DNA from 3 places in the Streptomyces sp. NPDC026062 genome. Region 1 is predicted to be linked to each of the others. Evidence: riboswitches for the same ligand, from Rfam matches in the RefSeq annotation. Region 1 holds a riboswitch; each other region holds the start of a gene.
What was found. A riboswitch is a leader RNA that binds a small molecule or an ion and turns the genes downstream of it on or off. The one in region 1 is predicted to bind cobalamin.

Region 1 (4,633 bases):
GCACCACGACGCCCGGTTCGGCGGCCAGCGCGTCCACGTCGGTGAAGTTGGACATCAGCGGCACGGCGCACACGGCGACGCGCAGGATGTCCTCACCGTGCGGCGGCGCGACGACCGACTCCCGTACGGCGCCGCGCAGCGAGACCCGCAGCCCGTCCTCCTCGTCGATGCCGAGACCGTGGGCGAACGGCAGCACCCCGTAGGACGGCCGGCCCGTCAGATCGCGCAGCATGTCCAGACCGGGCTCCAGCAGCGAGACGTCGCCACGGAACTTGTTGACCAGGTAGCCGGCGATCAGCGACTGGTCCTCGGCCGAGAGCAGCGCCGTCGTACCGAAGAACGAGGCGAAGACCCCGCCCCGGTCGATGTCGCCGACCACCACCACCGGGAAGCGTGCCGCCCGTGCGATGCCCATGTTCACGATGTCCGTGCGCCGCAGATTGATCTCGGCCGGACTGCCCGCCCCTTCGCAGATCACCGCGTCATACGTGCCCCGAAGCTGCTCCAGGCAGTCCACGACGGTGGACAGAAGCGATTCCTGCCGGCCGCCGTGGTAGCCGCGCGCGCTCATCTCGCCGACCGGACGCCCCATCAGGACGACCTGGCTGGAGCGGTCGCTGCCGGGCTTGAGCAGCACCGGGTTCATCAGTGCGGTCGGCTCCACCCGGGCGGCCTGGGCCTGCATGGCCTGGGCACGGCCGATCTCGGCGCCCTCGCGGGTGACGAAGGAGTTGAGTGACATGTTCTGCGCCTTGAACGGCGCCACCTTCACGCCCCGGCGTACCAGCCAGCGGCAGATGCCGGCCGTGACGACGCTCTTGCCCGCGTCCGAGGTGGTCCCGGCGACCAGCAGCCCGCCGCTCATGTCGGTCTCCGTTCGGGGAGTCGGGGTTGTGGGAGTGGCGCTCCGGAGGGCCGGGACCCCGGGAGCCGAGTGCCTGCGGTGCGGGTCCCCGCGATCCTTCGTGCCGCGAGCCCCGCACCCAGACGGGCGGCCACGCTCACGCCGAGGGCCAGGGCGCTCACCCGGCGCGACAGCCGTACGGCCCGTTCGATGTCCCCGGGCTCCACCGCGCGGCCCGTCTCCCCGTTGAGTACCGGGCGGTGCTCGACCCGGCCGCCGTAGGCGAGCGTTCCGCCGAGGCGTACGCCGAGCGCGCCCGCGAACGAGGCCTCCACCGGACCCGCGTTGGGGCTCGGGTGCTTGGCCGCGTCGGCCCGCCAGGCGCGCACCGCTTCCCGTGGCCGCCCCCCGGCGGCCACGGCGAGCAGGGCCGTCAGCCGGGCGCCCGGCCAGCCAGCGAGGTCGTCGAGGCGGGCCGAGGCCCAGCCGTAGCGCAGGTAGCGGGGGGACTTGTGGCCCACCATCGCGTCGAGCGTGTTGGCGGCGCGGAATCCGACGAGTCCGGGGACCCCGCCCAGCGCACCCCAGACGAGGGCGCCGACGACGGCGTCCGAGGTGTTCTCGGCGACGGACTCCACGACGGCGCGGGCGATCTGCGGCCCGTCCAGGGACTGCGGGTCGCGGCCGCACAGATGCGGCAGCCGCTCACGGGCCAGTTCGATGTCCCCGGCGGTCAGGGCATCGCCGATGGACCGTGCCTCGCGGCCCAGCGACGTGCCGCCGACGACGGACCAGGTGGCGGCTGCGGTGAGGGCGACGGACCCGGCGGGGTGGCGGCGCAGGGCGCGGGAGGCCAGTGCGGCACCCCCGGCGGCGCCTCCGGCGCAGACCAGGGTGTGCAGGGCGCCCCACCCGCGGTGGTCGCGCCACAGACGGCGTTCGACGCCTGCCGCGGCCCGCCCGAAGGCGGCGACCGGGTGCCCCCTGCGGGGGTCACCGAGCAGCAGATCGCCGATCAGACCGGCCGTGGCGCCGTACGCGAAGATGCGATCGGCACGCACGGGTCAGCCGGCCGTTGCGCCTCGAAGGACCTTGGGGCCTGTTCTGAGTTGCACAGGAGCGAACGCACGGCAGCCGGGCATGGCGAAATGTCCTCACTCAGGGTCCGCGCCCTGGTTCGACGTGACGGCGACGAGAGTCTCCTGGCTTCCGGATCCGCAGTTCCCCCGGCCTTCCAGTCCGCTTGCGTGGACCGTGACTTCCCGTGGTGGGGGACTGCTCCCCGGTGACAGTGGCGGGACCGCGCCGGATTCGCACCGGCTTCCTCTGCTGTCGCCGTAATGGCTCCGGCAGTCCACCACGCTCTGCGAACGTCCGTCAACTTGCCGTTGACCTGCGGAGGTGCAGTGTGCGCAGACGCACATCGGGCCGGGTGCGCACGAAGTGCGTCCGGCCCGATGCGGGTGAGCTGGGAGGGGCGGGTGTGACGTCAGGCGACGATCAGATAGATGCCGTAGGCCACCGCGGCGGCGCACAGTCCGAAGCAGACGTACCCGCCGGCGCGGGCCAGCCTGAGCGATGTGCCCGCCGGCCCGCCTGCCGGGCCGCCCTGGGCGGCCGGTTCCGGCTGCTTGGAGAGGCCGACGATGCCGAGGGTGAAGAGGCCCACCAGGGCGACGGTGGCGACGAGCGAGACGCCGAAGACGGTGCCGAGGGCTGCCCAGTCGATGTTCATGGTGATCTGTCCTTACCGGAGGCTCTGGGACCGTGGTGGGTCGTTCAGACCGTGGCGGGTCGGGCCGGGTCGGAGACCGGACCGGCGGGGGCCGGGATGGTGGCCGTGAGGTCGTGGGGCTGAGCGGCCGCGGTGGGCGGCGGGCTGACGGCCGCGATGGCCGTGGTGACGACACCTGCGGGCTCGGCTTCCGCGGCGGCCGGGGCGACGTCGTCGTGGCCGACGGGCTTGCGCCGCGACAGCAGCCAGATCGCACCGGAGCCGGCGACCAGCAGCGCCGCGACGACCACCACACCCCAGGTGCCCTGCTTGGTGAGGAACTCCGCGCCCGCACCGACCAGACCGGCGGCCGGCAGCGTCAGACCCCAGGCGACGAACATCCGCGTGGCGGTCGACCAGCGGACCACACCGCCCTTGCGGCCGAGGCCCGCGCCCATGACGGCACCGGAACAGGACTGGGTGGTGGAGAGGGAGAAGCCGAGGTGCGAGGAGGCCAGGATGACCGTGGCCGCACTGGTCTGGGCGGCGAAGCCCTGCGGCGGCTTCAGCTCGGTCAGGCCACTGCCCATGGTGCGGATGATGCGCCAGCCGCCCAGGTAGGTGCCGAGTGCGATGGCGAGACCGGCGCACACGATGACCCAGACCGGCGGGTTGGAGCCGGGGGCCAGGACGCCACCGGTGACCAGGGCGAGCGTGATGATGCCCATGGTCTTCTGGGCGTCGTTGGTGCCGTGGGCGAGCGATACGAGCCCGGCGGAGGCGATCTGCCCGGCGCGGTATCCCTTCGCGGTGGCCTTCTCCTGGGCGCCGCCCGTGACCTTCCCGCCGATGCGGTACGTCAGCTTGGTGGCCAGCAGCGCTGCCACACCGGCGACGACCGGGGCGGCGACCGCAGGGAGCAGCACCTTGGTGACGACGGTGCCGCCGTCGACCGACGACCAGCCGGCGGACATCACCGCGGCGCCGATCAGGCCGCCGAACAGTGCGTGGGAGGAGCTGGACGGCAGGCCGACCAGCCAGGTCAGCAGGTTCCACAGGATGGCGCCGACGAGCGCCGCGAAGATGACCTCGGTTCTGAGCCCGTCTTCGTTGACGATCCCGCCGGAGATCGTCTTGGCGACCTCCACCGACAGGAAGGCGCCCACGAGGTTGAGAACGGCGGACATGGCCACCGCGGTCTTGGGTTTGAGTGCGCCGGTCGAGATGGTTGTGGCCATCGCGTTGGCGGTGTCGTGGAAACCGTTCGTGAAATCGAACACTAGAGCTGTCACGATCACAATCGCGAGCAGCAGCGTGATGTGTTCCATTTACCCAGGCAATCGTTCGACGTCAGTGGCACGTGGACCGTAGGCAATCTGGGTGAACGGAAGATGAACTGGGCAGGGCGTTGCGGTGACCCCGACCGGGGCGGCGCAGTCCCATGTGTCCGCCGTGCGACGGCGTGATTCCGCTACAGGCCGGTGTGGGCCCGGGATCCGGAGTCCGGGCGGGCCTTCGGGGGAGGGGCGGCAGCGGGCCGCTCATCCGTGGAAAGGATCTTCGAATGAGCAGCGAGTGGCGGGATTCGATCGAACAGGCCTGGGACGCGGTCGTTGCCGCCGCCCGCAGAACGGCCACCGAAGGGCTGGTCGTGGGCACCTCGGGCAACGTCTCGGCACGGGTCGGCGCGACCGTACTGGTCACCCCGAGCGGAGTGCCGTACGACCGGCTCCGTCCCGGGGACCTGGTGGGTGTCGATCTGGAGGGGAACCAGGTCCTCGGTGAGCTGGTCCCCACCAGCGAACTCCCGCTCCATCTCGCGGTGTACCGGAACACCGACGCGGCGGCCGTCGTACACACCCACGCGGTGCACGCCACGGCCGTCTCCACCCTGGTCGCCGAGGTGCCGTCGGTCCACTACGCCGCCGCGATGCTGGGCGGCCCCGTCCGGGTCGCTCCGTATGCCCGGTACGGCACCGAGGAACTGGCCGGAAACATGCTCGCCGCTCTGCGCGACCGCACCGGCTGTCTGCTGGGCAACCACGGCACGGTCACCTACGGCGCCACCCTCGACG
Region 2 (4,633 bases), on a different contig from region 1:
CGTTCGTGGCGATGCTGTGGGTGAGTTCGTACGCCAAGGTCGACCCGGCCTTCATCGGCATCCCGTTCTTCTACTGGTACCAGATGCTCTGGGTACTGATCTCCACGGCGCTCACGATGATCGCGTACAAGCTGTGGCAGCGTGACCAGCGCGCCCGCAAGGGGGGTGCGTCAGCATGAAGGACGGCGTGAACGGCGTCGCGCTCGGCGTCTTCATCTTCTTCTTCCTGGCCGTCACGGTCATCGGCTTCATGGCCGCCCGGTGGCGCAAGGCCGAGAACGAGGCCAGCCTCGACGAATGGGGGCTGGGCGGACGGTCGTTCGGCACCTGGGTCACCTGGTTCCTGCTCGGCGGCGACCTCTACACCGCGTACACCTTCGTCGCCGTTCCCGCGGCGATCTACGCGGCGGGCGCGGCCGGCTTCTTCGCGGTGCCCTACACCATCCTGGTGTATCCGCTGATCTTCACCTTCCTGCCGCGGCTGTGGTCGGTGTCGCACAAGCACGGCTACGTCACCACCTCGGACTTCGTACGCGGCCGCTTCGGCTCCAAGGGGCTCTCGCTCGCGGTCGCCGTCACCGGCATCCTCGCCACGATGCCGTACATCGCGCTGCAACTCGTCGGCATCCAGGCGGTGCTGGACGTGATGGGCGTCGGCGGCGGCGAGAACACCCACTGGTTCATCAAGGACCTGCCGCTGCTGATCGCGTTCGCGGTGCTCGCGGCGTACACGTACTCCTCCGGGCTGCGCGCGCCCGCGCTGATCGCCTTCGTCAAGGACGGTCTGATCTATCTGGTCATCGCCGTGGCGATCATCTACATCCCAATCAAGCTCGGCGGCTTCGACGACATCTTCGCCGCCGCACAGGAGAAGTTCGCCGGTCCGCCGGGAGGCAAACCGACCGGTGCGCTCGCACCCGCGGCGGCCGGTCAGTGGGGTTACGCCACCCTGGCCCTGGGTTCGGCGCTGGCGCTCTTCATGTATCCGCACTCGATCACGGCGACGCTCTCCAGCCGCAGCCGTGACGTGATCCGCCGCAACACGACGATCCTGCCGCTGTACTCGCTGATGCTGGGGCTGCTCGCGCTGCTCGGCTTCATGGCGATCGCCGCCGGCATCAAGGTGGACAACGGCCAGCTGGCGATCCCGCAGCTGTTCGAGAACATGTTCCCCGACTGGTTCGCGGGCGTGGCGTTCGCCGCCATCGGCATCGGCGCGCTGGTGCCCGCCGCGATCATGTCGATCGCGGCGGCGAACCTGTTCACCCGGAACATCTACAAGGACTTCCTGAAGCCCGACGCGACACCCGAGCAGGAGACCAAGATCTCCAAGCTGGTGTCGCTGCTGGTGAAGGTCGGCGCGCTCGCCTTCGTCCTCACCATGGACAAGACGGTCGCGATCAACTTCCAGCTGCTCGGCGGAATCTGGATCCTCCAGACCATGCCCGCCCTGGTCGGCGGGCTGTTCACCCGGTGGTTCCACCGCTGGGCACTGCTCGGGGGCTGGGCCGTCGGCATGGTCTACGGAACGGCCGCCGCGTACGGAGTCGCCAGCCCGACCCAGGAGCACTTCGGCGGTTCCTCCAAGGAGATCCCGGGCCTCGGGGAGATCGGCTACATCGGTCTGACGGCCTTCGTGCTGAACCTCGTGGTGACCGTCGTCCTCACCTTCGTCCTGAACGCCATGAAAGCGCCTGCCGGGGCAGACGAGACCGCTCCGGGCGACTACACGGCGGACGCGGGCGACCCGGGTGTGAAGACGGAGCTCCCGCCGGCCACCGCCGGTGCACCCGGCGGCCACTGACCGCCGCGTACGCGAACGGGCCGCCGTACTCCCCTGCCGGAGGGGTACGGCGGCCCTTCGCGCGCCCTCCCCGGGGGATGCGGCGGCCTCTTCGCGCGTGCCGCCGAAAACCCCTTGCGGCCCCGGCCCGTGGATGCGGGAGACTGCCGCCCATGGACATGACGATCCGGCCGGTCGAGCCCGCCGAGCACGCGCTCCTCGGAGAGATCACCGCCGAGGCCTACCTCGGCGACGGGCTCCTGGACTACGGCGCCGACGACCCGTACCTCGTGCGACTGCGCGACGTACCCCGCCGGGCCGCCGAGGCCGAGGTGCTGGTGGCCGCCGACGCGCGGGGCCGCGTCCTGGGCGGGGTCACCTACGCCCCGCCCGGCAACCCGTGGGCCGACATCGCCTCGGCGGACGAGGCCGAGTTCCGGATGCTGGCGGTCTCCCGCGAGGCCCGTAGCGCCGGGGCGGGCGAGGCGCTCGTACGGGCCTGTATCGACCGCGCGCGGAGCACCAGGGGCGTCACGGGGATCGTTCTCTCGACGCAGCCGGCGATGCTCGGCGCCCATAGGATCTACGGGCGCCTCGGCTTCGTACGGACCCCCGAGAAGGACTGGAACCCGATCGCCGGCCTGAAGCTGCTGACGTACCGCCTGGAGCTGCATCCTCCGGTGTGAGAGCAAGCACGACACAACATGTGGGGGCTGCCTCATCCGGCAGCCCCCACATGTATGCTCATGCTCGCTGTCGCCGCAGGGAAATCCGGTGCGAATCCGGAACTGTCCCGCAACGGTGTGTTCGGTGCGCTTTTGCGCACCCGGAGTCCGAGCTCCTGCCGACAGCGCATCCGGCTCGACCGATCCGGATGCCCAGACGTCCGGGCCTCGTGGATGGGCCGGTGGACGCCGCACGGAGTGCCGCCCTGCCCCGGGCCCCGCCCCGCCCGGCTGCCCCGCTCCCCGAAGGCCCCGAGCCGAGCGAGGGAGAGCACCACCGTGACCATCGCGCCAGCCGATCCGGTTTCAGCGGCCGCATCAACGGGAACCGCGAGCGACGGACCGGGAACCGTACTGCTGCGGACCCTGACCGACCTCACCGCCGATCTGCCCGACACCGACCCCGGGCGCGTCGCCGCCGCCGCGCTGCGCGGCCGCAACGCCCGGTCGGACGAGGCGGAGCTGCGCTCGCTGGCCACCGAGGCCGCAGCGGGTCTGATCTCCGAGGACCCCGCCTACTCCCGGCTCGCCGCCCGTCTCCTCACCCGCACCATCGCGGACGAGGCGGCCGGGCAGGGCGCGACATCGTTCTCCGCGTCGGTCGCCGTCGGACACCGCGAGGGCCTGATCGCGGACCGCACCGCCGAGTTCGTGACCCTCCACGCCGCCGCGCTGGACGCCCTGGTGGAGCGGTCGCTCACCGACGGCGCCGACGACCGCTTCGGCTACTTCGGCCTGCGCACCCTGCACAGCCGCTACCTGCTGCGCCACCCGATCACCCGCCAGGTCATCGAGACGCCGCAGCACTTCATGCTCCGCGTCGCCTCCGGACTGGCCGAGGACACCTCCGCGCGCGCCCTGGACGAGGTCGCCGCGCTGTACGGGCTGATGAGCCGGCTGGACTACCTGCCCTCCTCCCCCACCCTCTTCAACTCCGGCACCCGTCACCCGCAGATGTCCTCCTGCTACCTGCTGGACTCGCCGCTGGACGAACTGGACTCGATCTACGACCGCTACCACCAGGTGGCGCGCCTCTCCAAGCACGCGGGCGGCATCGGTCTCTCGTACTCCCGTGTCCGTGCGCGCGGTTCGCTGATCCGGGGGACCAACGGGCACTCCAACGGCATCGTGCCGTTCCTGAAGACGCTCGACGCCTCCGTCGCGGCGGTCAACCAGGGCGGCCGGCGCAAGGGCGCGGCCGCCGTCTACCTGGAGACGTGGCACGCGGACATCGAGGAGTTCCTGGAGCTGCGCGACAACACGGGCGAGGACCAGCGGCGTACGCACAACCTCAACCTGGCGCACTGGATCCCGGACGAGTTCATGCGCCGCGTCGACGCGGACGGCACCTGGTCGCTGTTCTCCCCGGCCGACGTGCCCGAACTGGTCGACCTGTGGGGCGACGAGTTCGACGCCGTCTACCGTGCGGCCGAGGCCAGGGGCCTGGCCCGCAAGACCCTGCCGGCCCGTGAGCTGTACGGCCGGATGATGCGGACGCTGGCCCAGACCGGCCAGGGCTGGATGACGTTCAAGGACGCCTCCAACCGGACCGCGAACCAGACCGCCGAGCCGGGCCGCGTCGTGCACTCCTCGAACCTGTGCACCGAGATCCTGGAAGTCACGGACGACGGCGAGACGGCCGTCTGCAACCTCGGCTCGGTCAACCTCGGCGCGTTCGTCGGGGGCGGCACGATGGACTGGGAGCGCCTCGACGCCACCGTCCGTACCGCCGTGACGTTCCTCGACCGGGTCGTCGACATCAACTTCTACCCGACCGAGCAGGCCGGCCGGTCCAACGCCCGCTGGCGTCCGGTGGGGCTGGGCGCCATGGGTCTCCAGGACGTCTTCTTCCAGCTGCGGCTGCCGTTCGACTCCCCCGAGGCCCGCGCCCTGTCCACGAAGATCTCCGAGCGCATCATGCTCGCGGCGTACGAGGCGTCCTGCGACCTCGCGGAGCGCTCGGGCCCGCTGCCGGCGTGGTCCGAGACGCGTGCCGCCCGAGGCGTGCTGCACCCCGACCACTACGACACCGAGCTGAACTGGCCGGAGCGCTGGGACGCGCTGCGGGCCCGGGTCGCGACGACCGGGATGCGCAACTCGCTGCTCCTGGCCATCGCGCCGACGG
Region 3 (4,633 bases), on a different contig from region 1:
GTGCCCCGAACCGGTCAGCGCACGGGCCGCGTGCGGCAGCACGAGGCCGACGAACCCGATGGCGCCGGCCGAGCTCACGAGTGCGGCGGTCAGCAGCGCGGTCGTGCACAGCAGAACGATCCGGGTACGGCCGACGTGGACACCGAGGGTGGCCGCCGCGTCCTGACCGAAGGCGAAGGCGTCGAGCGTCCGGGCGTGGCCGAGGCAGACCAGCAGCGTCACGGCGAGCACGGCGGAGCAGATCCACACATCGCTCCATCCGACGCCGCCGAGCGAGCCCAGCAGCCAGAACAGCACCCCCCTGGTCTGTTCGGCGTCGGCCGCGGTCATCACGACGAAGGAGGTGAGCGCGGAGAAGAGCTGCATGGCCGCGACCCCGGACAGGACGACGCGGTCGGTGCTGCCGCCCAGGGTGTGACTGAGCAGCATGACCAGGGCGAAGGAGCACAAGGCCCCGATGAACGCCCCGGCCGACAGGGAGACCGCTCCCCCGCCGACGCCGAGGACGACGACCACGACGGCGCCGGTCGAGGCTCCCGAGGAGACCCCGAGGACGAACGGGTCGGCGAGCGGATTGCGCAGCAGCGACTGCATGACGGTGCCGCAGACCGCGAGTCCCGCGCCGCAGACGGCGGCGAGCAGGGTGCGCGGCATGCGCAGGTTCCAGATGATGCCGTCACGGATCGGGCTGAGCCGCGACTCACCGGCACCGAGGTGGGAGGCGACCGTGGACCAGACGTCGGCCACGGAGATCCGGGCCGGGCCGATGGTGACGGCGAGGGCGACGGACAGGAGCAGCAGCAGGATCCCGCCGGCCCACAGGAGTCCGCCGCGCAGGCCCCGCAAGCCCCGTCGGCCGGGCCGGGGGTGCGTGCCCGCGTACGCGGGCGGCGCCGCGGCCTGTTCGGTGTCCGTCACCCCGCGAGCCCGAAGGCGCGCAGCCCGGCGGCGACGCGCTCCACGCCCTCGACGGTCCGGATGGTGGGGTTCATGGCTTGGCCGCTGAGCAGCACGTAGTGCTTGTCGCGGACGGCGTCCATGTTCTTCGTGGCGGGGTTGGACTCCAGGAAGGCGATCTTCTTCGCCGCGCTCTCGGCGGTCTGCGACTTGCGGGTCAGGTCGCCGATCACCAGTACGTCCGGGTTGCGGTCGGCGACGGTCTCCCAGTTGATCTGGGGCCACTCCTCGTGGGTGTCGTCGAAGGCGTTCTTCGCACCGAGCTCCCGGGTGATGATGCCGGGCGCCCCGCAGCAGCCGGCCAGGTACGGAGCCTCGGAGTTGGCGAACCAGTACATCAGTGAGGCATCGGAGGCGTCGATGTCTCTCGTCGCCTCACGAACCCGGGCGCGCAGCCCGGCCACCAGTTCCTCGCCGCGCTCCGGTACGCCGAACACCTTGGCCAGGTCGCGCACTTCGCCGTAGACGCTGTCCATGGTCAGGGCGCCGGTGCGGACACCGTCGCCGTCCTTGCTGTTGTCCTTGGCGGTGCAGTCGGCGGGCGAGACATAGGTGGGGACACCGAGTTCCTCGAACTGCTCGCGGGGGGCGACTCCGCCCTTGGCGAGCGTCGACTCGAAGGAGGCGCTGACGAAGTCGGGTTCCTGGTCCAGGACCTTCTCCGACGAGGGGCGGTTGTCGGAGAGCCTCGGGACACCGGCGTTGGCCTTCTCCAGCCCCTTCAGTACGGGGTCGGTCCAGGTGGCCGTGGCCGCCAGCCGGTCGGCGAGGCCGAGCGAGAGCAGGATCTCGGTCGATCCCTGGTCGACCGGCACGGCGCGCTCGGGGGGCGCGTCCACGGTGACGGTCCGTCCGCAGTTCGTCAGGACCACCGGATAGCCGTCGGCTCCCCCGGACTTGGCTGCGGAGCCGCCCGAGCCGCCGCCGCAGGCGGACAGCAGGATCAGCGCGGCGGTGAGCAGGGCGAAGGAGCGGGCGGGGCCGGCTGTGGGCGGCACGGAGTACCTCGGCGTCTCTGGGCCCATGCGCGGGGCCCTGTGTACGGAGTTCCGCGGCCCGGTACCGGGCCGTGGGTGCCAGCAGGTCTTCGGACTCGGGTTCACGCGGACGGGACGCCTTCCCGGGAAACCGTGGGTCTCCCAGTGGCCGTGGCCCCGCCCGTCCCCCTCACCGCTGCGCGTCAGTTCCGGATTCACACCGGATTCCCTGACTCCTAGGTGGAGTTCGACTGGCTCCGGGCACGCTACCACGACCCTCTGCGCAGCTCAGCTGCAGTGTGGGTCCGGCCAGGGAAGCCGGAGGTGTGCCGTACGCACGCCTGTGACCGGCCGTGCGGGTCCAGCCCGTACGGACCGGGGCGGTGCCGTACGCACGCCTGTGACCGGTCGCGGGGGTCCGGCCCGTGGGGCGCCGGGGCGGTGCCGTACGCACCGCCCCGGCGCGGGACCGGCCAGGCAGCGTTTCTCCGGCTACGCCTTGCGGCGAACCGATTCGCCAACCTGGCCGTGTGCTCCCTCACACCACCGTGAGAGCACAGCCGCGGTACCCCAGAAGGCCAGCAGGACTCCCCGGACGCCCAGACACCGGACCGCGTCCGCCGCCCGGCGCGGCAGCACGGCGGCCGACTGCCTCGGTGTGCCCGTCATCGCGTCCTCCCGGCGGGTTCCTGGGTTCCCGTGGTGTTCCAGGAAGCGCCCGGGTCGTCGTACGCGTCCATGTAGCCGGCTCCCGCGATGGGCCAGTCGGCGAGCAGTTCCCCGGGCAGCGCGAAGGAATCGGCCAGCTCGGGCAGATGACCGCTCACGGCCGCGACGAGCTGCTCGATGGCATCGGTGAGCCCGTCGACCTGGCCGGCGGTCAGATGGCCGGCGGCGAGCAGATCTCCGCTGTCGCGCGCGACCCGGCGCAGCGCGAACAGCCGGGCCAGTTCACCCAGCCGCTCGCGGGCCGCTCCCGCGGGCAGCTCCGCGATCGCGGTCTCGTACGCGTCGGCCGCCTGCCGGACCGCATGGGCCTCGGTCCCCCGCAGGGCGGGCCCCGAGGCCGCGTTCCAGCGTTCCAGCGGGCCGCCTTGCGGCACCCGGGCCAGCCGTGCGGCCGCCCTGTCGAACCAGATGTGTTCCGCCTGCGCCAGGAGCCGGCGAAGGAAGCGCAGATCGGTGAGGTCACCGTCCGGCGGGCCTGCGGCCGGTTCCTCCCGCGTCGCGCGTGCCGCGTCGAAGAGCAGTCCGGCGGCAGCCCGCGTGTGGATGGCCAGGTTGTCGCCCTCGGCGGTGATGGCGCCCTCGATCCCGGTGACGAGTTCGGCCATCCCGTTGTTCTCCAGCAGTCCCTGGGCGCCGCACCGTTCCCGGCACTCGACCATCACCGACCGGGCCTGCCAGGTGATCCACCCCTTGGCGATGTCGACCAGCCGCTCGGCGGCCTCCCGCTCCGCGGGCGGCCGCGTCGCCACCTGTTCCCAGCGGTCCAGAGCACGTCGGTGCAGCAGGCTCATCGCGTAGACGGTGGCCATGGCCTCGGCGAGCGGACCGTGGTGGCTGCGGTGGGCGATCACCGGCACCGGAGGCGCCGAGCGGCTTCCGGAGACGAAGCGGTGGCCTCCGTAGCGGACGGCGATGGCCAGCGTGACCCGTGCCGAGCCCACCGCGCTCGCGCTCATACAGATCCGGCCGGTGGTGACCCGTGCGATCGAGGTGAGGAAGCGGCGCCGGTGTCCTGTGGTGTCGCTGCGGAACACCCCGTCGTCGCCGACCCGCCCCTGCGCGCCGCCGAGCAGCGCGCCGCGGTCCACGAAGACCTGGTCGAAGGAGGTCAGGCAGTGGTCCACCGGACTGCCCATCCGCGCGGGCAGCAGGCGCACCCTCACCCCGGGCAGGGTCCGGGAGGCGTCGGTGAGCGGCACAAGGAGCAGGAAGACCCCCTGGTCCACGCCGTCGACGATCAGCCGGGCGGCGACGAGTCCCGACTTGGGGCCGCCGGCCGGACTGGTGTTGGGCATGAACTTCTGGGCGCCGGAGTGCGGGGTGTGCACAACGAACCCGTCCCGGTCCGGGTCATAGGTGGCGGTCGTCTCGACGGCGACCGCGTCATTGCCGTGGGCCACCTCCGTACAGAGGAAGGTGCCGACCCGTCGCAGGTCGAGATAGTCCGACAGATCGCGGGGGCTGTCGGCGTCGTTGTCCAGGAGGCTGCCGAGGAAGAGGTTGTAGTGAATGCCCGCGACGGTGGCGAGTGCCGGGTCCACCGGGGCGATCCATTCGTGCAGAGCGGCCAGGGCTCGTGGGTCGGCGGCCGGGCGGGCGGCGCTGTCCAGTGCGCTGTTGAGCCTGCGCAGCCGCGCGTGGGCAAGGGCGAGCCGCTCCTCGGGGGCGAGGCCGGGAGGGGGGCAGACGGGCCGGCGGAACGGATCCGTGGCGACGAGCCGGCGCCAGAAGCCGTGCTCGCGCTGGGCGTCCGGACCGAGGAGCGCGGTGGTGAGCGGGCCGGCGAACGGCCGGGTTCCGGCTCCCGAGGGTCCGGCGCTGCGGAGAAGTGTGGTCATACAAGCGGGAACGATCGGAAATCGTCCAGGACACCCCGCAGCCTGCTACAAAAATCGATTCTCCCCTGCCCGGCGGGGTCTCCGACGCCACCCGCCCGGCCACCACTCGTCACCCGTATGCAGTAATTCGCC

Region 2: it holds a riboswitch for cobalamin, as region 1 does, so the genes downstream of both, ACZ4LX_RS25530 (ribonucleoside-diphosphate reductase subunit alpha) here and ACZ4LX_RS31130 (cobalamin biosynthesis protein) in region 1, are expected to answer to the same signal.
Region 3: it holds a riboswitch for cobalamin, as region 1 does, so the genes downstream of both, ACZ4LX_RS09125 (ABC transporter substrate-binding protein) here and ACZ4LX_RS31130 (cobalamin biosynthesis protein) in region 1, are expected to answer to the same signal.

Annotation. Positions count from the first base shown of each region.
Region 1 is NZ_JBVHOQ010000044.1:23,457-28,089, reverse strand. It holds gene ACZ4LX_RS31135 (cobyric acid synthase) at 1-865, opposite strand, end outside; gene ACZ4LX_RS31130 (cobalamin biosynthesis protein) at 862-1,905, opposite strand; cobalamin riboswitch at 2,040-2,171, opposite strand; gene ACZ4LX_RS31125 (hypothetical protein) at 2,334-2,579, opposite strand; gene ACZ4LX_RS31120 (inorganic phosphate transporter) at 2,624-3,886, opposite strand; gene ACZ4LX_RS31115 (class II aldolase/adducin family protein) at 4,123-4,633, shown strand, end outside.
Region 2 is NZ_JBVHOQ010000030.1:45,923-50,555, forward strand. It holds gene ACZ4LX_RS25515 (DUF3311 domain-containing protein) at 1-179, shown strand, start outside; gene mctP (monocarboxylate uptake permease MctP) at 176-1,804, shown strand; gene ACZ4LX_RS25525 (GNAT family N-acetyltransferase) at 1,957-2,469, shown strand; adenosylcobalamin-variant (AdoCbl-variant) riboswitch at 2,537-2,634, shown strand; gene ACZ4LX_RS25530 (ribonucleoside-diphosphate reductase subunit alpha) at 2,788-4,633, shown strand, end outside.
Region 3 is NZ_JBVHOQ010000007.1:235,627-240,259, reverse strand. It holds gene ACZ4LX_RS09130 (FecCD family ABC transporter permease) at 1-918, opposite strand, end outside; gene ACZ4LX_RS09125 (ABC transporter substrate-binding protein) at 915-1,955, opposite strand; cobalamin riboswitch at 2,019-2,205, opposite strand; gene ACZ4LX_RS09120 (acyl-CoA dehydrogenase family protein) at 2,600-4,501, opposite strand.